DNA from 3 places in the Tsukamurella tyrosinosolvens genome. Region 2 is predicted to be linked to each of the others. Evidence: predicted binding sites of a transcription regulator. Region 2 holds the regulator's gene; each other region holds the start of a gene.

Region 1 (7,066 bases), 980 kb from region 2:
CTTCCGAGCCCGAGCCGCACGGAGAGCCAGGTGCCCGCCGTGATGCCGAGGAACTTCCCGAGCACGAGGCCGGCGACCACGCCCCAGGTGATCGGGGAGGTCAGGGCATCAGTGAGACCGTCACCGCGCAGGTCGATACCGGCGTTGGCGAGCGCGAAGATCGGCACGACCACGAGCGAGACCATGCCGCGCAGCGACTCGTGCATACGCTCGTTCACCGAGATCGACCGCCGCACGCCGCTGGTCACGATCCGGGCCGCGCCCGCGGCGGGAGCCTGCCAGTAATCGCGGAACAGGTGCTTGGCCTCCACAACGTTCGCGCGGTCCGGGTCGGCCGACGGAATCAGCAGGCCGGCGGCCATACCGGCGAGCGACGGGTGCACGCCCGACGTGATCGTCGCGCCCCAGATGACCACGATCAGCACGATGTACGGGCCGCTGCGCCACTGCCCGCTCCGTCCGAGCAGCCACAGCATGACCAGGCCGAGGAGAGCGATCGCCAGCGCGCCGTAGTCGAGGTCCTCGGTGTAGACGGTGCCGATGATCGCGACGGCGAGGAAGTCGTCGACCACCGTGAGGGTCAACAGGAACACCCGGAGCTGGTTCGACATCCGCGGACCCAGGATCGCGAGCATGCCGAGCAGGAATGCCGTGTCGGTGCCCACGACGATGCCCCACCCGCTGGGAGCTTCGCGGCCCGCGACGGCCAGGTAGATCAGCGCGGGCAGCACCACCCCGGCCAGGCCCGCGATGAGCGGCACCATCGCCTTGCTGCGGTCGCGCAGCGACCCGACCGCGAACTCCTGCCGCACCTCCAACCCGATGAGGAAGAAGAAGATCACCATCAGGCCGTCGTTGATCCAGTGGTGCAGGCTCATGTCGAACCGCAGGTCGCCGATGTCGACGCTGATCGGCGTCTCCCACAGGTGGAAGTAGGCGTCGGAGAACGGCGAATTCGCCCAGAGGAGCGCGATCAGCGAGATCGCGACCAGCAGGAGGGCGCTCCCGGACTCGCTGCGCAGCTTCTCGATCGCGGCGTCGGCCCACGCGGTCAGCCGGCGGTCGGGCGCGTCGGTGGCGGACATGTCGAACACCCTACGGTGGATCCGGCATCACGATCGGGCGCCGTCGTCGAAGACGGACGTGCCCACCTCGATCACGAGGTGGGCACGTGTCGGTGGTGGTGTCGCGGTGGTCCGCGTCAGCCCTGGGGCGGGGTGCCGGGGGCGGAGTCACCACCGGCGGGCGGGGTTGCGCCGCCGGCGGGCGGGGTGGGGCCGCCGGCCGGTGGGGTGGTGCCGGCGCCGCCGGTCACGTCCTTGACCTTGTTCACGGCCTGGTCGATCTTGTCCTCGTGTCCGGCGAACTTGCCCTTCGCCGCGGTGCCCGCCTTGTCGATCACCTTGTTGACCTGGTCGGGGTTCTTGCCGAGCAGTTCCTTGATCTTGTCGAGAAGCGCCATGATGCAACCTTCCGGTGGACTCGTCCGCTGACCGCCGTCGCCTCTGCTTCACCGCGACAGCCGCGGCTGTGTTCCTCGTTCACCGTATCCGAGATCGGGGGTGCCGCCGAGGTCTCGATCGCTCCGATTCCAGACGACGGGGCCCATATGTGGCGAAACCGTGCTCGCGTGCCGGCGTGCTCGGAGACCTCTGTGCGGCTTGGTGCCCGCCCGCGGCGGGCACCGGGGCGGCGCGCGCGGCGAGCTTGAGCGGCGGTACTGCCGACCGGACATCCGTTCGAGTAAGGCTCGAACAAGTATGGCGTGAGCGTTCGAACGGGCGTAGAATCGAAGAATGACAATGCCGGCCGGATTGAGGGACTTACCTGGGATATTGATTCCCTCAGGGCTCGTCGGTGCGGTTGGTCAGGAGCGTGCGGTCGCGGAGATGTTGTTCGAACAACGTCGGTGCGAGAGCCTCGCGTACTGCCGGACGATGACGGCCGTGTACGCCCTGCATCGGGTGATGTACGCCGACGACGAGGCGGAGTACCTGGCGAGGCCGGGCGACTTCGCGGAGGCGCTGGAGGCCCGACGGAGCCTCACCGCGGCAGGTGTGGCGTTGGAGGCGCAGGTCTCGACGCTGCTGCGGCTGGGGTCGACGGCCGCCCGGATCGCGATCGAGACGGCGATCGGCCTCGTGGAGCGGTTGCCCAAGGTGTTCGCGTTGATCGGGGAGAACGTGATCTCGCCCAAGGCGGGGGAGGCGGCGCTGCATCGGTCCCGGGCGCTCGACGGGGAGCAGGTGCGCCGGTTCGACGAACTTCTCGCCGACCGTCTGACGATGGACTACGAAGTACTCTCACTCCCCGCGTTGCGGGAGGCTGCCGACCTGATCGTCGATCAGATCGATGCGGAGGCGGCCGAACGGCGGCGCCGCGCGGCGATCGAGGACCGGAGGGTGAGCTTCCGTCCCGAGCAGGACGGCATGGCCGCGGTGTTCGCCCTCATGCCGGCAGAGGATGTGCGCGAGGTGGAGGCGCGGGTCGACCACATCGCGGGCACCGTGTGCGACGCCGATCCACGGACGCCGGCGCAGCGCCGCGCCGACGGCTGGGTGCAGCTCACCCGGGGATACAGCACCCTCGGCTGCCAATGCGAGACGCCCGACTGCCGCTACCGCGAAGCGCGGTTCCACGGCGAACCGGACGCGGACGGCGTGATCACCCGGTTCGTGACGATGATCAACGTCGTCATCAACGAGCGCGACCTGGCTGCGCCAGAAGGCGATTCCGAAAGGAGATCGGCGCTCGTCACTGGTGCCGAGGCGGAGCACGATCCGACTTCCGGACCTGTTTCCGAGCCCGGTCCTGATGTCGACACTGCAACTGAGTCGGAAGCGGTGCCCGCGGGCGCTGTCGAACGCGATGCGCGAGGTGGCTTCGGGTATCTGGTCGGCCACGGTCCGATCACCGGCGACCACGCGCGCGAGCTCGCTGCTCGCGAGGACGCGAGGATTCGCCCCTTCGGCCAGCGGGTCGGTGAATCGGCGATCGCAGAACAGTTGCCACCAGGACCGATGGAGCGCGAGCGGACCTCTGTTCCCGCATCGGGATTCGACGGCCCGCGCGGGACAGTGGACTTCGCGGCCGTCTGGGCGGACGTCGTCGTTCGGCTCGAAGGTCATGCGGGTCCGGGCGAGGGGGACGGGGGCTGGTTCGGTGGATGTCCGCCCGACGATCTGCCGCCCGACTGCCCGCCGCCGGACGGGTCACCACCCCCTCCGCGCCGCGATGACGATCCCGATGACGCCCCCGATTCACAGGGTGCGCCGCCGGACATCGGTGTGGGCGTCGAGGTCGACGCTCGCGATGCGGGTGGTTCCGGTGCAGTGGTGTCGGCGCGGGGGAGCCACGGGTATCGGCCGTCGGCGGATCTGCGGCGGTACCTGCGGCTGGTGTTCCCGCGGTGCGTGTTTCCCTACTGCACCCGTCCCGCGACGCGGGCGCAGGTCGACCATCGGCGCGAGTACGACCACCGCGACCCGGAGCTGGGTGGCGCTACCTCGGCGGATCAGCTGCAGCCGCTGTGCGTGGCGCATCATCAGCTCAAGTCCGCGGGTGGTTGGATCGACGCGCGCCTGCCCGACGGCCGGATCCTGTGGACCTCGCCGTACGGGCGTCGCTACATCGTCGATCCGAGTGGCACAGTCCTTGCACTGTTCCCCGACCTGAAGCGCGTGCGCTGGACCCTGCCCGATAGCGCCGAAGAATCGAACCGCCGCACGCAGGCCCCACTGCCGGGAGGTCGCACGCGCCTCCAGCGCGAACACGCGCGCCGCGAGCGCCTGCGACAGCGCAACGTCGCCGCGATGGAGGCGGAGCTCGCCCGCGCGAACACTCCCATCAGCACGATCGAGGAGCACCTCGCCGCCGCCATCGGCGAGCCCCGACCGTCGAGCCCGGCACCGTCGTTCGACGACCCGCCACCCTTCTGACCAGCAAACCGCGCCGCGTCAGGTGAGCTTCTCGAAGACCATGGTCGCCTGGATCCGGTCGCCGCCGCCGAGCCCCTTGCTGCCCGACGATGCCGTGGTGATCGTGTGCAGGCGATACCCGAGCGCGGCCTGCTGATTGATGGCCTTCTCGAGCTCGGTGAGATTGCCCGATCCCGTGCCCCACAGCTTCTCCTTGAGGATCACCTGGAGCACCACGTAGCTCATGCCGTTCGCCGCCGGCCTCGGACGGGCACCGGCGGTCGCCTCGGCCTCGATCCGATTCACCATGCCGCTCAGGCCGCGCTGCTGCGGTGGCTGCTGCGTCTGATCCGTCCAGCGCTGCCCGTCCCACCAGCGCTGGGACCCCGATCCGTCGTCGTACCACCCCGGAGTCGTGTTCGTCATGTGCACACCTCGCTGTTGGATGCCGTCACCGCACCGTTCGTACGGTGCGCGGATCGTAGCGAGAAGAAGCCGCGAGGGATCGCGGTTCGGGCCGGAAAGGCGCCGGCGGTGCGCGAACCGCGCCGCCTAGCGGCGGTTGAGAGTGTCTGCGAGAGAGATGACGGCGGCGTTCGACGCGGGAGCCAGGGGCTCGACGGTGCCGAAGGCGACGGACTCCGTCTTCGCGGGCGCGGGTTCGCCGACGACCCGGAAGCCGGCCTCGGCCAGGGGCTTCGCGTTGCCGCTCTGCGTGAGGAAGGAGACGAAGTCGGCGGCGGCGCGATCGTGGGCGTCGGTGGTGTCCTCGCGGTCCAACACGGCCGCGGGGTAGGTCGCCGAGGCGGTAGGGCCGGACGGGTACACCGCGACCGGCGCGGCCGGACCCCGGCCCCGCGCGAACGCGGCGAGCTGCTGCTCGGTGACCGGCACGGCGCGCACCGCGTCACCCGGCTTCGTCAGCGCGTCGAGGGCGGCGCCCGCGGTGGTGGACTTCGGGGCGTCCTTCGCCCAGCGCGCGATCGAACCGGTGACCACGGGGCTCTTCGCGGCCTCGTCGGACAGGGCGGCGCCCGCCGTGCGCCCGACAGCGGCGGCGACGGACTGCGCCGCGAGGTACGTGCCATCGGCCTCGGCACCGGTCGGGAGCGCGATCCGCAGCTGCTCCTGCCGGGCGGGCAGGTCGAGCCAGCGCACCTCGTCGAAGGACTTCTGCGCGGACCCGCGCACGGCCAGGACCACGGGCGACGACGCGATCGACGTCGGCTGTCCGGACAGCTCAGCGGGCTTGGCCGCGGCGAGGCGGGCCGTCCACACCGTGCTCTCGGGAATCCACAGGGACGGCGCCGGGCCCAGCTTCGGGTCCCACGTGCCGGACAGGGCCTCCAGGGCGACGGGGGAGTCGATCCCCGTCACCTCGATCTTCGCGCAGTAGTCCGCCGACACGGTGCCGCTCGCGTTGAAGCTCTCCGCGACCCGGCGCAGCGGGCCGACGAGGGCGGGCGCTGCCGCCACTTGCACCGCGAGGTCGCCGCGTACGCACGAGGCGGCGGCGTCGCGGCCCTCCTGCTCCGAGCGGCCCGACAGCCAGACCATCGCCCCGGCGACCGCGGCCACCACGACGACTGCGACGACCGCGGCGATCAGCCAGCGCGCGATCCCGCGGGAACCAGTTCCAGAACGATGTGATCCCATCGAGAGCAACCTACCCGAAGACGCCGCGCGGCGGCATAGGAGACTCCTGTGCGTTCGCGCTGGTGAAAGGCTTCGCGCCGCCCACGAACCGGGTCACCTCGGCGCCCTCCAGCAGCGTTCCCGGGAACGGATCGCCGGCCAGTCGGCGGGCCAGGCCGTCCGGCACAGCGCCCGTCACCAGCACCAGGTTGCCGAATCGGCGGCCCTTCAACACCGCGGGCTCGGCGGCGATCGCCACCGAGCTCTCGGCGGGGCCGCCGAAGACCCCGGCCACCGTCGCGGTCACGGACCGGGCGAAGGCGAGCGGCGCACCGTCGGCGATGTTGAGCACGACGACCGCGCCGGGCGCGAGCAGCGGCACCAGCGAGGCGAAGAACTCCGACGTGGTCAGCCCTGCCGGGGTCCGTGCGCCCGCGAAGACGTCCACGACGAGCACGTCGACGGTGCTGTGCATGCCCGGCGGCAGTACGGACGCGGCGAGCGCGGCGTCCGCGCAGCGGATCTTGATCTGCTCGCGTTTCGGCAGCGGCGCGGCCGCCCGCACCGCGTCGATCAGGGTGCGGTCGGCCTCGAGGACCTGCTGCCGTGATCCCGGGCGTGTCGCGGCCACGTACCGCGCGAGCGTGAAACCGCCGCCGCCCAGGTGGACGGCGGTGATCGGCTCGCCGCTCGGTCGTGCCAGGTCGATGACGTGCCCGATCCGGCGCACGTACTCGAAGACGAGGTTGGTGGGGTCGCCCGTGTCGACGTAGCTCTGCGGCGTCCCGTCGAGGAGGACGGTGAACGCACCGGGCCGGTCGCGATCGGCTTCGATCACGACCGGCCCGGAATCCGACGAGGTGTCGGTCTCGTTTGCGCTGCTCAGCTGTTCGCGGCCTTGTACTCGCGACGGCGCGCGTGCAGGATCGGCTCGGTGTAGCCGTTCGGCTGCGTGCCGCCGAGCAGGATCAGGTCCTTCGCGGCCTGGAACGCGATGTTGGTGTCGAAGTCCGGCGCGAGCGGGCGGTAGTCCGGATCGCCGGCGTTCTGCTGGTCGACGACCGGCGCCATGCGCTTGAGCGCGTCGATGACCTCGGCCTCGGTGACGACGCCGTGGCGCAGCCAGTTCGCCAGCAGCTGCGAGGAGATGCGCAGCGTCGCGCGGTCCTCCATGAGGGCCACGTCGTGGATGTCCGGCACCTTCGAGCAGCCGACGCCCGCGTCGATCCAGCGGACCACGTAGCCCAGGATCGACTGCGCGCTCTCGTCGAGCTCCTCGCGCTTCTCCTCCTCCGACCAGTTCGCGTTCGGCGCGAGCGGGATGGTGAGGATGTCGTCGACCGACGCGGGATCGCGCTTGGCGATCTCGTTCTGCACCTCGAACACGTCCACCAGGTGGTAGTGCAGGGCGTGCAGGGTCGCGGCGGTGGGCGAGGGCACCCACGCGGTGGTCGCGCCGGCCTTGGGCTGGGCGATCTTCTGCTCGAGCATCGCGGCCATCAGGTCGGGCATGG
Region 2 (7,066 bases):
GGACAACTCGGTGTCCACCCGGGAGCTCCGCAGCGTGGTGCTGCGGCACTGCCTGCTCTCGTACGTCTTCGGCACCGTCATCCTCGCGACGGCGATCAACCTCGTCGTGGGCATCGTCTCCGGTTAGCCCCGCCCCGCGGCGCCGTCCAGGAGCAGCTCGACCAGGGCCGCGGCCGTGTCCGGCTGCGGCGGCGTGCCGATGATCATGTCGGACCACAGGAATGACTCCGCGAGCCGGACGATCGCGTAGGCGAGGTCGGCCCGCGCGACGCCGCGGGCACCGTCGGACGGCGGGATCGCGAGGTCGGTCAGCCAGCCCCCCACCCAGGCGATGAGCCGGGCCTGCACCACGCTGTCGCGCGACTGCAGCACCCGCATCGCGAACTCCGGCTCGTCCGCGGCGAATCCGGCGAGCGGGGGATAGTCGCGCACCTCGTGCGCGAGGCGGCCGAAGGACCGCAGGAAGGCCGCGCGGTCGCGGACGGGTTCGGCGGCCTCGACGCGCGCGATCGCCTGGGCGATGCCGAGCCAGATCGCTTCGCCGACGACCTGTTCCCGGCCCTCGAACCAGCGGTAGAGCGTGGCCCGGCCGATCCCGCTGGCCTTCGCGATCTGCCCGAGATCCACGCGGCGCCCCTCGCGGAACCACTGTGCGGCGCGGTGGATCACCGCCACCTGGTTGTCAGGACGCTCGGGATGAGACATACTTCTATTTTGTCTCGCTAGGGCGAGGGTGTCAACGAGGGGACGACCCGGATGGATGTGACGTTCACGGCGGAGGAAGAGGCCTTCCGCGACGAGGTGCGGGAGTTCCTGGACACGCACCTCACCGACGACCTGCGCGCCGCCGGGCGCCTGGCGACCAGCGTCTACTCGGACCACGAGGCGAGCATGGCCTGGCAGGCGATCCTGCACGAGCGCGGATGGGCGGCGCCGGCGTGGCCGGTGGAGTGGGGCGGCTGCGACTGGACGGTCGCGCAGCACTACATCTTCGCCCGGGAATCGGTGCTGGCCGGTGCGCCCTTCCTCTCGCCCATGGGGATCCGGATGGTGGCGCACGCCATCGTGCGGTTCGGGACCGAGGAGCAGAAGAAGTTCTTCCTCCCGGGCATCCTCGACGCCTCGGTCTTCTTCTGCCAGGGCTACTCCGAACCCGAATCCGGATCCGACCTCGCGTCGCTGGCGATGCGCGCCGAGTCCGACGGCGACGACCTCGTGCTCACCGGATCGAAGATCTGGACCACCCACGCCCGCGAGGCGAACTGGATGTTCGCCCTGGTGCGCACCTCCAAGCAGGAGCGCAAGCAGCAGGGCATCACGTTCCTCCTCCTCGACATGACGGTGCCCGGCATCGAGATCCAGCCGCTCGTCATGGCTTCCGGCGAGGAGGTGCAGAACGTCGTCTTCTTCGACAAGGTGCGGGTGCCGAAGGCCAACGTGCTCGGGAAGATCGACGAGGGCTGGACCGTCGCCAAGTACTTGCTCGAGTTCGAGCGCGGCGGCGGCGCCTCCGCGCCGTGGTTGCAGGTCTCGCTCGACCTCCTCGCCGAGCAGGCCACGACGGTGCCGGGCCGCGGCGGACGGCCGCTGTCCGAGGACGACGACTTCCGACTCGGCCTCGCCGAACTGCGCGCCCGCGTCGACGTGCTGGAGATCCTCGAGCACCGCTCGCTCGCCGTGCTCTCGGCGGGCGGGAACCCGGGCACCGCGGCGTCGATGCTCAAGATCCTGGGCACGGAACTGAGTCAGGCGGTGACCGAGTTCATCCACAAGAGCGCCGGCCCGCGCGGCCGCGTCTATCAGCCGCACGTCACACGGCCCGGCGGCCCGGTGGTGGAGTACCTCCCGCCCGCCGACGGCGCGCACAGCGGCGACCTGTGGCAGGCCGTCGCGCCGCTGCGCTACTTCAACGATCGTGCGGGCTCGATCTACGCGGGCTCCAACGAGATCCAACGGAACATCCTGGCGAAAGCGGCATTGGGGCTGTAGATGGACTTCACACTCACCGACGAACAGACGATGCTGCGCGACGCCGTGCGGTCCTACCTCGCGGGCCGGTACCCGCTGGTGGAGTCGCGCAGCGCGGCCCGCTCGGAAGCCGGCTGGCAACCCGCCGTGTGGGAGGCCTTCGCCTCCGAGCTGGGCATCCTCGCCGCGACCCTGCCCGAGTCCGTCGGCGGGCTGGGCGGCGGCCCGGAGGAGATGATGGTGATCGCCGAGGAGCTCGGCGGCGCGCTCGTCGTCGAGCCCTATGTCGGCACCGCCGTCGTGGGCACGGCCCTCCTGCGCGGCGCGGGCGGCCCGGCCGCCGACGCGGTGCTGTCGGCGATCGCCGCGGGCGGGGCCCGGATCGCCTTCGCGCTCACCGAGCCCGGGTCCGGCCGCGAGCCGTGGGACGTCGGCGCGACGGCCGCGCGCGACGGTGACGACTACGTGCTGTCCGGCGCGAAGATCGTCGTCGCCGACCTGCCGCTCGCGACCCACCTGATCGTCGCCGCCCGCACGGCCGGCGACCGCCTCGACCGCGACGGGCTCTCGCTCTTCCTCCTGGAGTTCGACCCACAGGCTCCGCCCGCCGGCATCGACGCGCGGTACTTCCGGACGATCGACGACCATCACACGGGCGATTTGGAGCTCGCCGACGTCCGCGTGCCCGCGCGCGCATTGCTCGGGACGGAGGGGCGGGCCTGGGAGGTGATCGACCGCGCCCTCGACGACGGTGCCGCCGCCGTCTGCTGCGAGGCGGTCGGGATCATGCGCCGCGTCGTCGCCGAGACCGTCGAGTACGCGAAGCAGCGCAAGCAGTTCGGCGTACCGATCGGCTCCTTCCAGGCGCTGCAGCACCGCATGGTGGACATGTCGCTCGAGCTCGAACAGTCAGTGGCGGCGAGCTACCTCGCGGTGCTCAATCTCGACGCGGAACCGTACGTCCGGCGTCGTGCGGTCTCGGCCGCGAAGATCACCATCGCGCGGGCGGCCCGGTTCGTCGGGCAGAACGCGGTCCAGCTGCACGGTGGCATGGGCATGACGGAGGAGTTGGCGATCGGCCACTGCTTCAAGCGGCTCACTGCGATCGAGACCGAGTTCGGTTCCGCCACCGATCACCTGCACCGGTACGCGGAGGTGACCGCGGACTAGGCGCGTTCCGCCTGGTCGTCGCGGGTCAGTGACGCGGCGGCACGGCGGACGGCCGCGCGGACGGGCTCGGGGACGCGCGCTCCGACGCTGACCGCGAGTGCGATGGGTGGCATGGCGGGCATCGTGTCCACGGCGACGAGGCCGTCGGTCGCGTCGATCGCGGGGAGCAGCGTGACGCCGAGCCCGCTGCGGGCCGCGGAGTACAGGCCCGCGAGGTTCGCCGCCTCGGCCGCGACCACGTAGTCGATCCCGTTGCGCGCGAGCGCGTCCGCGGCGGGAGCGCGCAGGACGCAGGGGTCGTCGAAGAGGAGGACCGGAACGGCGTCGTCCGGGCGCCGCCACTCCCGAGTTGCATACCAGTGCAACGCAATGGGGCCGACCGCGTCCGGGTGGTCGAGCGGGGCGAGGAAGACTGCGACGTCGGCGAGCCCGCGCTCCACGGCCCCGGCGATCTGCGCGCTGCGGTCGAACCGGAACTGGGCCGACCAGCCGCCCGGGAGCGTCCCGAAGCCCCGGCTGAGCTCGGGGATGAGGCGGTCGGCGCCGTGCTCGGTGGCGGCCACGGAGAGCGTGCGGGTGGTGGGGGAGGCGAGGGCGTGCACCGCGGTGTCGTGGGCGTCGAGGATGGTCTGCGCGTGCCCGAGGAGGCGGTTGCCGTGGTCGGTGAACCGGATTCCGCGGCCCGCCTTCTCGACGATCGTGCCGCCCGTGGACTTCTCGAGCCGGCGCAGGTGCGCGCTGACGGTCGACTGGGTGAGGTGGAGCGCTTCGGCGGCGCGGTGGACGCCGCCGCAGCGCGCGATCGCGACCACGCTACGGAGCGGGACGATGTCCAGGATCGGCTCGGCCATGAATGAACGATACGCACGATCGATCGTGATCGTCAATCATTGTTGGACGTGACGTACCTGTGCGTTCGACGATCGAGTCATGAGAATTCCGCCGATGCTCGCGCTCTCCGTCGTGGTGCTGTACGCCTTCGGGTATCCGCTCGGCGCCCTCGGGATCGCGGCGATGAGCCCGTTCCTGCTGCTGTTCCTGCGGTTCGCCGTCTCCGGCGTGCTCATGCTCGGCGTCGTCCGGGCGACCGGCCGGCGACTGCCCCGCGGGGCGGATCTGGGCCACGCGATCGTGGTCGGGATCCTGACGCAGGCGACGCAGTTCCTCGGGTGCTACCTGGGCCTGCAGGCCGGCGTGCCGGCGGGCGTCGCCGCGCTCATCATCGGCGTGAATCCGGCGGTGACCACGGTGGTCGCGCGGATCGCACTCCGTGAGGCCCTCACACCGCGGCGGGCGCTCGCCGCCGTGCTGGGGCTGGCGGCGGTGGTGACCGCGTGCTGGTCGACGGTGCCGGCGCTGGCCCACGCCGGTGCGGGCATCGGCTTCACGCTCCTGGGGCTCACGGGCATCGCCCTGGGTGGGGTGTACCAACAGCGGTTCTGCCGCGAGGTGGACCCCCTTGCGGGGAACGCGGTGGGGATGACCGTCGCGGCGGTGCCGGCGGGCGTCCTGGTCGCGCTGTTCGGAGCGACGGTCTCCGATCCCGTGCGCGGCGCCATCGTGCTCGTGCTCATGGTGCTGCTCAGCTCGATGACGGCGACCACGCTGTACCTGCGGGTGATCGGGATCGCGGGGGCGAGCGGGGCCGCGATGCTGTTCGCGGTGATCCCCTCGGTGTCCGCCCTGTTCGCCTTCCTCATGCTGGGCGAACCGGTGCACCCGGGAGTGATCGCCGGCCTGGCCCTCGGCGGCGCGGCGTGCGCGATCGCCTCCCGTGGCGGACGACGAGCGCCGGCCCCCGACCCTGCGGTCGACGAGCCGGCGCGGCGTGAGGCGGGTGCGGTCAGATCCGACGCATGACGGTGACCACCTTGCCGAGGATCACCGCGTCGTTGCCGTGGATGGGATCGAAGGCCGGGTTGTGCGGCATCAGCCAGACGTCACGGCCGGTCCGGCGGAAGGTCTTCACCGTGGCCTCGCCGTCGAGCATCGCCGCCACGATGTCGCCGTTCTCGGCGACGGACTGCTGCCGCACGACGACCCAGTCCCCGTCGCAGATGGCGGCGTCGGTCATCGACTCGCCCACCACCTTGAGCAGGAACAACGAGCCCTCGCCCACGAGCTCGCGGGGGAGCGGGAAGATCTCCTCCACCGCCTCCTCCGCGAGGATGGGGCCGCCCGCGGCGATGCGCCCGAGGACCGGCACGAAGGCGGGCTCGGGCATCCGATCCTCGTCCTCCATGACCTTCTGGATCACCTGAGCGGTGCGCTCCTCGGCGCCCTGGACGTTCACCGCACGGGGGCGGTTCGGGTCGCGGTGGAGGAAGCCCAGGCGCTCCAGCGTGCGCAGCTGATGTGCGACCGACGATGTGGAGGTCAGGCCCACCTCGTCACCGATCTCGCGGATGCTCGGCGGATATCCGCGGTCGCGGACCGACCGGCGGATGACCTCCAGGACCTGCTTCTGACGCCGGGTCAGGTGATCCTCGGAGACGTTGCCCTGTGCGTCGCGGAAGCGCTTGTCCCGGTGCTGGACCTGTCGTTCATCTGTCATGTGTCGCTCCTCACGCCCGTTCGGTTCCGACTCCACTGTAATGCAGCTCGAACGCCCTGACAAACATCTGTTCGAGAAATTTCCCCGCGTGTCTTCCGCTCGACCGAGGGGTGTGGTAGAAATCGAACAGAAGTTCTCTCGAACACTTGCACGCACTTCGGTGTGACTGGTGGGGCTGGATGGAAAAACTTGTCAGTCCCCTCCGATAGACCTGTAGGTGAGCGAGAAGGACCCGCTACGACATCAGGAGAGACCATGACCGCGATCATCGATCGAGACGTCATCACCGCAGCGCAGGAGGCCGGCGCCGAGGAGCAGGCGCTGGTGCGCCACGGCTCCGCCGCGGCCGACCGGCGCGGTGCCACCCGGGCGCGCGGGGTCTCGCCGCGTCTCGCCCGCAGCCGCTCCCGGGAGTCGGCTCCGGAATCGATCACCCCGTCGAACGGCCTCGACGAGGGCCTGATTCGAACGGAGCCCACGGAGGTCCGGGTGACCGGCGCGCGCGGGTCCGCCCGGCGCACCGTCGAACGCCCGGGCGTGCGTTCCGCGGCGCGGCGCGCACCCCGCGGCTACTCGCGCACCGACGGTTGCGCCCGCCGCACCCCCGGCCCCTCGCTCGCGGCGTGCGTGCTGTTCGCGGTCGGCGTCTTCGCCGGCCTGCTGGTGCTCTTCGGCGGCGCCGCGCCCGCCGAGCCGGCGCCGACCGCGGCGCAGCCGGCCCTGACGTCGATCGTCACGGTGCGCAGCGGGCAGAGCCTGGAACAGATCGCCCGCGAGATCGCGCCCGATCGCGCTCAGGCCGCCGTCGTCGCGGAGATCGCGGAGATCAACGGCTTGCAGGACGGTCGCGTGCGCGCCGGCCAGACCCTCATCACGCCGCGGTACTGACCGCCACCCACGAGCGAAGGAGACGCAGATGACCACCCGTATGGCGATAGTGGATTCCCGGCAGGGCGGGCGCTCGGCCCACCTCGACAACGTGGTGCCGTTCCCGCGCCGAGTATTCTCGAAGACGAGATCGCGGAGCACGACGGTGGCAGGGGCCACCGTGCTGCAGTTGCCCCGCCGGACGTCCGAGCGCAGCCGCGTGGGAGGTGGACCGATGTATTGCCCGTTCTGCAAGAACGAGGACACCCGTGTGGTCGATTCGCGTGTCTTCGACGACGGGCAGGGCATCCGCCGGCGTCGCTCCTGCAACGAGTGCGGCCGCCGCTTCACCACCGTGGAGAGCGCGGTCATGGCCGTCGTCAAGCGCAACGGCGTCACCGAGCCCTTCAGCCGCGAGAAGGTCGTCAAGGGCGTGCGTCGTGCGTGCCAGGGGCGCGACGTGGCCGAGGACGACCTGCACAAGCTCGCCCAGCAGGTCGAGGAGAC
Region 3 (7,066 bases), 2.2 Mb from region 2:
CCGGGCGTGAGCGCCGTGCCCTCGGAATCCTCGGGTGCCTCCTCCGCGGCGGGCTCCGCGAGGGCGTCCCCCGCGGCCTCGTCGGCCGGCGGCAGAACCCGGTGGTGCCCCGCGGCGGGAACCTCCTCGGCGGGGGTGGCCTCGGTGGCGGCCTCATCGGACTCGGCCAGGTCCGCGGTCGCGGCTTCGACGGCCTCCGCCGCCTCCACGGCGACCGCCTCCCGGCGGCGCAGACGATGGGCGACCGCGAGTGCGGCCAGGTAGGTGACGGTGCCCGCCGCGCCGCCCACGACGAGCGCCCAGGCGAGTGGCCGCGCGATGCCGGGGTCCGGCGCCGGGGCGGGCGCGCTGGTCACGGACCGCAGCCGGGTCTGCGTGAGGGCGAGCTGGCCGTCGATGGCGCCGAGCGCCGTCTTCAGCTGTCCCACACCGGTGGTCAGGTTGGTGACGGAGGCGTTGACGTCCTTGCGCGCCGAGGCCAGCTTGGTCAGCCCGTCGCGCAGTTGCCGGGCGGCGCTGCGGGCGGAGGTGAGCGAGGCGTCGGCGTTGGCGGACGCGCTGCTCAGGCTGCTCGTCATGGTCGAGAGCGTGCTCCGCATCCCGGCCACGTCGTCGAGCGCGCCCACGCCCTTCGAGCCGGCGAGCGCGCGGTCGAGCTGCGCGACGGCCTCGGCCGATCCGGGCGACGGGTGCTCGATCAGCCGTCCGCGCAGTGCCACGAGCGCCGCGCGGGTGCCCGCCGCCACCTGCTGCAGTCCCTGCGTGCGCTCGAGGGCGCCGGTGAGCGTGGCGGTCGCCCGGTTCACCTGGCCCAGCGCGGCGGAGAGCGAGGACGCCTCGTCGAGGCCCGAGACCAGCTGTTCGGCACCGGTTTTGGCGGTGTCGACGCTGTCGAAGATCTGCGGGACCGAGCCGGCCGAGGTGTTCAGGCCGTTCCCGGCGGAGACCACGGCGTTGGACAGTAGGCCGAAGAGCGCGCGCGACTCGTCGGCGGCTTTGAGGGCGACGCGCGTGTTCTCGGCGTTCTCCCGCTCCTGGGCCGGCGCGGGCGGAGTCGTCCCCGCGGCGATGAGGAAGGTGGCGCCGCCCGCGACGAGCGCGATCAGCACGGCGAGCAGCGCGGTGCCCGTGAGGGCCCACGCCGAACGGGCCGCCGCGCGGAGCGGGCGGGTCAGCTTCATGGTCATGCCTCAACCTTAACGTGAAGTCGAGACTTTGGTGAAAAGATAACCGCTGGAAGGAATGTGGATTTGCAATACCAACAGGTGGTGTGCGGGCTATGCGCCCGGCCGGTTGACCGTCCCCATCATCAGGGGCATCCCTGTCGCCGTGTCGACCACCGAGTACGCGAAGGCCCGATCCACCACGAAGGGCGCGGGGCCCGGCGCGGGCTCCGGGGTCGGCGCCGCGGTCGCGGTGTCGGTGGCGGTGCCCTTCTCTCCGACGGTGAGCACGGCCGCCGCGCGGGCGTCGGCCAGCGACGGCGATCCCGGGGCCACGCCGTCGAGGCCGGGGCCCGCGAACAGCGCCGTCAGGCCCGCGTCCCGGAGCGGATCGGCGAGCCCGGTCCAGGTGCTGGTGCGCCACTTCGGCAGGCTCACCTCGTGCGGCGTCGACGGTGCCCCCGCCAGCGCGATCCGCGCCGCGGTGAACCGGCCCTCGCTCGCCGCGTCGGCGAGCGGCGTCCCGGGGGTGGGTAGCACGATCTGCAGTGCGAGCGTGGTGCCGTAGTCGAGCTGCAACGCCGTGAAGCCCTCGCCCGCGGCCACCCGCGCGGGCACCGTGCCGCGCATGGTGAGCGGGTCGAGAACGGCGCCGTCGGCGGCGGTGAACGGCGCGGGCCGCGTCCGGGCGGCGTCGAACGGGAAGCGCCACGCGGCCGCGAGGTACGCGGTCGTCGCGGCGGCGAGGCGCGTGTCGGCGTCGGTGCGCAGCGGCGCCGCGGTGAGGCTGCTGCCGGTGTTCACGGCCACCCACTCGCCCAGCGGCTCGCCCACGCCGAGGCCGAAGTCCACCGGGTAGACGCCGGTGTCGTAACTCGCGGCGAGCGCGTCCAGGTACGGGGACCGGACGCGCCGGTCCTCGGGCTGCTTGGCCGTCAGGAGCGCGACCTGCGACTGGAACAGCGGCGACGCGGGCGGTGTGCCCGTGGGGACGGTGCCCGGATCGCCCGCCCACTGCGCGGCCTGGCCGGTGAGAGCCGCCATCGCCCGCGGGAGGTTCTTCGCGGCGCCGAGCCCGGCACCGTCGAGCTGCGCGGCGGTCTCGCCCTGCGCCCCGGCTCGGAGCATGCCCAGCAGGCTCAGGACCGACCAGGGGGAGACGGCGGTGCTCGCCGCGCGCGGGTCGCCCGCCGCGAGCCGCGCGCCGACGCGGGTGGCGGTGGAGACCAGCGCGGTCACGTCGTCGCGGGTCTCGTCGATCCCCACCTGCTCGAAGGCGGTCTTGGACCGCTCGAGCGACAGGGTCTCGGGCGCCGACGGTGCGCCGCCGCACGCCGCGAGGGTCCCCGCGACGAACAGCGCCACCGCGGCGCGCCGGATCTGCATGAGGGCCATCGTACGGCCCGTGCTCAGGCGCCCGCGCGCTCCAGCAGGGCGCGGCCGTTGTGCCACAGCACCTTGCGCATCCATTCGTCGCCGAGGCCGAGCCGCGCCAGCCCGAAGAGCTGGTGCGCGTACTCGTACGGGATGTTGGGGAAGTCGCTGCCCAACACCACCTTGTCGGCGAGCGCGCCGAGCCGCTCGACGTATCCGGGCGGCATCGGGGCGGTCCGCTCGGTGAAGTCGGTCGCGGCCATGGTGGTGTCGAGGTACACGTGGGGGAAGCGCTCGGCGAGGTCGGCGAACCGGTCGTACTCCGGCATGCCGAGGTGCGCGATGACGAGTGTCAGCTCGGGGTGCCGGCGCAGCACCTCGCCGACGCGGTCGGGGCCGGTGTACGGGCCCTCGACGGGGCCGGAGCCGGCGTGGATCACCACCGGGATCCTCGCCGCGGCCAGCACCTCCCAGGCGGGATCCAGCAGCGGGTCGTCGGGCGCGAAGACGCCCACCTGGACGTGCATCTTGAACAACCGCGCACCGTCGGCGACGGCCTGCGCGACGTACTCGCCCACGCCGGGCTCGGGGTAGAGCGTGGCGCAGTGGATGCCGTCGGGCACGCGGCGCGCGAACTCGGCGCACCACTCGTTGAGCCACACCGCCATCCCGGGCTTGTGCGGGTAGGTGAGCGCGGGGATCGCCGTCACGCCCATGCCGCGGATCAGCTCCAGCCGGGTGTCCTCGTCGAACCGGTACCGGATGGGCCACTCGCGGCCGTACTCGGCGCTCGCGCGGTCGAAGAAGTCCCACACCTTGACCAGCATCGGCTCGGGCAGGAAGTGCACGTGGATGTCGGCGAGGCCGGGGATGCCGAGGGACTCCAGGTAGACGGGGATCTCCGCGTCGGAGGTCGGTCCCGGCGTGGTGCTCGGACTGCTCATACCGGTCAATGTACCCACGTCGGTGAGGCGCCGTTCACCGAAATGCGGAGCCGGTAAACTCGGGTCCCGACGTGATGTTCGGGGGTGTGGCGATGGTGGACACGGGGAACACCCGGTGGCTGTCCGACGAGGAGATGGCGGCCTGGCTGCCCCTCATCCACGTCGCGATGCGGCTGCCCTCGAAGCTGGACACGCAGCTGCGCGCCGACGCGGGCATCACCCACTACGAGTTCATGGTGCTCGCGCAGCTCTCGCAGGCGCCCGACCGCACGCTCGGCCTGTCGGCACTCGCCGAGGCCGCCAACTCGTCGCCCTCGCGCCTGTCGCACGTGCTGCGCAAGCTCGGCGAGCGCGGCTGGCTGGTGCGGCGCGCGGAGGGGCGCTCGGCCTACGCCGAGCTCACCGACGAGGGCTTCGCCGCGCTCGACGGTGCCGCCCGCGGGCACGTCGCGGAGGTTCGCCGCCTGGTCTTCGACCACCTCACGGCGCGCGACGTCACCGCGCTGCGCGCCGCTCTCTCCAAGGTCACCCCGGGTCTCGCCGACGAGGCCTGAGCCCGTCAGGCCGCGGCGGCCACAGTGTTCGCGGCATCGCCCGCTGCCCGGGTGAGTTCCGGCAGCGCGCTGCCGGATTCCGTCCACGCTGCCGGTTCGTGGCAGCGCTCGCGGGTGTCGGCAGCGTCCGGCGCATGTGAAGCGTTCGAGTGTCGAACATTCATCGAACATATAAGCGTAGAATGCTGGGTGTGGGATGGAGCAACGGGCCGAGCTGGTCGGAGATGGAGCGGGTGCTCTCCGGGCGGGCCCCGGTGCGCCGGGCGGAGGAGCCGCCGGGCGACGGTGGCGATTCGCCGGCGTGGTCCCGCAAGCGCGAGCCCTACGTGCCGTCCGGCGGCGGTCCCGGGGTCTCCCGCGTGCCCTATGCGGAGCTGCACGCGCACACCGCGTTCAGCTTCCTCGACGGCGCCGCGCTGCCGGAGGAGATGGTCGAGCAGGCCCACGCGCTCGGCCTGAAGGCCCTCGCGGTCACCGACCACAACGGCTTCTACGGGGTGGTCCGGTTCGCCGAGGCCGCGCTGGAGCTGGGCGTTCCCACGGTCTTCGGGGCGGAGCTGTCCCTGGAGCACGACGCGATGCGCACCGGCGCCGAGGACCCGTCGGGCGATCACCTGCTCGTGCTCGCCCGCGGCCAGGAGGGGTACCGCCGCCTCTCGCGCGCGATGGCCGAGGCGCACATGGAGGCGGGGGAGAAGGGGCTGCTGCGTTTCCACCCGGACCGCCTCGCCGAATGGTCCGGCGGACACTGGCACATCCTCACCGGCTGCCGCAAGGGCGCGGTCCGGCGCGGCCTCGCCGCCGGTGGGCCCGACGGTGCCGCCGCCGCCCTCGCGCAGCTCGTCGACCGCTTCGGGGAGGGGCGGGTGAGCATGGAGCTCACCGTCCACGGCGTCCCCGAGGACGACGAGCGCAACCATCTCCTCGCCGGCGTGGCCGCGCGGATGGGGGTGGGCACCGTCGCCACCACGGGGGCGCACTTCGCCCGGCCCGGCCAGCGGCACCTGGCGTCCACGCTCGCGGCGATCCGCGCCCGCCGCAGCCTCGACGAACTCGACGGCTGGCTCCCCGCCGCGGGCGGCGCGCACCTGCGCTCGGGCGACGAGATGGCGCTGCTGCTACCCGAACATCCCGGCGCCATCGCGGCCGCCGCCGAGCTCGGCGCCGAGTGCGCCTTCAGCCTCAAGCTGATCGCGCCGAACCTGCCGCCCTTCGACGTCCCGTCGGGCCACACGGAGGCCACCTGGCTGCGCGAGCTGACCCGGCGCGGGGCGCTGGAGCGGTACGGCCCGCCGGAGCGGAACCCGCAGGCGTACCGGCAGATCGAGCACGAGCTGAACGTGATCGAGACGCTCACCTTCCCGGGCTACTTCCTCATCGTGCACAGCATCGTCACCTTCTGCCGCGAGAACGACATCCTGTGCCAGGGCCGCGGCAGCGCCGCCAACTCGGCCGTCTGCTTCGCGCTGGGCATCACGGCGGTGGACCCGGTGCGCAACCAGCTGCTCTTCGAGCGCTTCCTCGCCCCCGAGCGCGACGGCCCGCCCGACATCGACGTCGACATCGAGTCGGATCGCCGGGAGGAGGCGATCCAGTTCGTCTACCGGAAGTACGGCCGCGAGTACGCCGCGCAGGTCGCCAACGTCATCACCTACCGCGGCCGGTCCGCGGTCCGTGACACGGCGCGGGCGCTCGGCTACTCGCAGGGGCAGCAGGACGCCTGGAGCAAACAGGTCTCCAGCTGGGGGTGGCGGAACGATCCGGTGCCCGAGGGGATCCCGGGCCGGGTGGTCGAGCTGGCGACGCAGATCGCGGACCTGCCGCGGCATCTGGGGATCCACTCGGGCGGCATGGTGATCTGCGACCGTCCGATCGCCGACGTCTGCCCCACCGAGTGGGCCCGCATGGAGGACCGCAGCGTGCTGCAGTGGGACAAGGACGACTGCGCGGCCGCGGGCCTGGTGAAGTTCGATCTGCTGGGCCTCGGGATGCTCAGCGCGCTGCACTACGCGAAGGACCTCCTCGCCGAGCACAAGGGCATCGACGTGGACTTCGCGCAGCTCGACCTCGCCGACGCCAACGTCTACGAGATGCTCTGTCGCGCCGACTCCGTGGGCGTCTTCCAGGTGGAGTCGCGCGCGCAGATGGCCACGCTGCCGCGCCTGAAACCGCGGAACTTCTACGACCTGGTGGTGGAGGTCGCGCTCATCCGGCCCGGCCCCATCCAGGGCGGTTCGGTGCACCCGTACATCCGCCGCCGCAACGGGCTGGAGGAGCCGGCCGTCGAGCACCCGTCGATGTGGAAGGCCCTGCGGCGCACGCTGGGGGTGCCGCTCTTCCAGGAGCAGCTCATGCAACTCGCCACCGACGTCGCCGGCTTCTCCCCGGCGGAGGCCGACCAGCTGCGCCGCGCCATGGGCTCGAAGCGCTCCACGGAGAAGATGGAGCAGCTGCGGCAGCGCTTCTACGACGGTGCGCGGCACCGGCACGGCATCGAGGGGGAGGTGGCCGACCGGATCTTCGAGAAGCTCGCCGCCTTCGCCAACTTCGGCTTCCCCGAGAGTCATTCGCAGTCGTTCGCGTCGCTGGTCTTCTACTCCTCGTGGTTCAAGCTCTACCATCCGGCGGCCTTCTGCGCGGCGCTGTTGCGGGCCCAGCCGATGGGTTTCTACTCGCCGCAGTCCCTCGTCGCCGACGCGCGACGGCACGGCGTCACCGTGCACGGGCCGTGCGTGAACCGCAGCCTGCCGTGGGCGGATCTGGAGAACGCGGGTGCGGAGGTCCGGCTCGGCCTGGCCGCGATCCGCACCATCGGCGACGACCTCGCCGAGCGCATCGCCCACGAGCGGGACGCGCGCGGCGCCTACGCGGGCCTCACCGATCTCACGGCTCGGGTCGAGCTCACGGTCGCGCAGTCGGAGGCGCTCGCCACCTCCGGTGCGTTGGACTGCTTCGGCCGCGACCGCCGGCAGGCGCTGTGGGAGGCGGGTGCCGCCGCGCGGGAGCGTCCGGACCGGCTGCCGGGTACCGC

The links. The regulator LexA, encoded in region 2, represses DNA repair genes until DNA is damaged. The targets are predictions, from matches to a motif close to CGAACANNTGTTCG.
Region 1: a site for LexA is predicted at 1,729-1,742, ahead of BLW32_RS16540 (HNH endonuclease signature motif containing protein). Genes of this name have one in related genera too.
Region 3: a site for LexA is predicted at 4,200-4,213, ahead of BLW32_RS22315 (error-prone DNA polymerase). Genes of this name have one in related genera too.

What each region holds. Positions count from the first base shown of each region.
Region 1 is NZ_FNSA01000003.1:2,927,896-2,934,961, reverse strand. It holds gene nhaA (Na+/H+ antiporter NhaA) at 1-1,085, opposite strand, end outside; gene BLW32_RS16545 (antitoxin) at 1,202-1,462, opposite strand; gene BLW32_RS16540 (HNH endonuclease signature motif containing protein) at 1,803-3,938, shown strand; gene BLW32_RS28190 (DUF2510 domain-containing protein) at 3,957-4,343, opposite strand; gene BLW32_RS16530 (type 2 periplasmic-binding domain-containing protein) at 4,470-5,573, opposite strand; gene BLW32_RS16525 (spermidine synthase) at 5,584-6,390, opposite strand; gene BLW32_RS16520 (malate synthase G) at 6,435-7,066, opposite strand, start outside.
Region 2 is NZ_FNSA01000003.1:1,951,788-1,958,853, forward strand. It holds gene BLW32_RS10850 (DUF1345 domain-containing protein) at 1-127, shown strand, start outside; gene BLW32_RS10855 (TetR/AcrR family transcriptional regulator) at 124-705, opposite strand; gene BLW32_RS10860 (acyl-CoA dehydrogenase family protein) at 757-1,989, shown strand; gene BLW32_RS10865 (acyl-CoA dehydrogenase family protein) at 1,990-3,138, shown strand; gene BLW32_RS10870 (LysR family transcriptional regulator) at 3,135-3,989, opposite strand; gene BLW32_RS10875 (DMT family transporter) at 4,069-4,998, shown strand; gene lexA (transcriptional repressor LexA) at 4,982-5,692, opposite strand; gene BLW32_RS26705 (LysM peptidoglycan-binding domain-containing protein) at 5,948-6,580, shown strand; gene nrdR (transcriptional regulator NrdR) at 6,795-7,066, shown strand, end outside.
Region 3 is NZ_FNSA01000003.1:4,107,021-4,114,086, reverse strand. It holds gene BLW32_RS22335 (hypothetical protein) at 1-1,187, opposite strand, end outside; gene BLW32_RS22330 (serpin family protein) at 1,278-2,549, opposite strand; gene BLW32_RS22325 (amidohydrolase family protein) at 2,573-3,481, opposite strand; gene BLW32_RS22320 (MarR family winged helix-turn-helix transcriptional regulator) at 3,574-4,035, shown strand; gene BLW32_RS22315 (error-prone DNA polymerase) at 4,227-7,066, shown strand, end outside.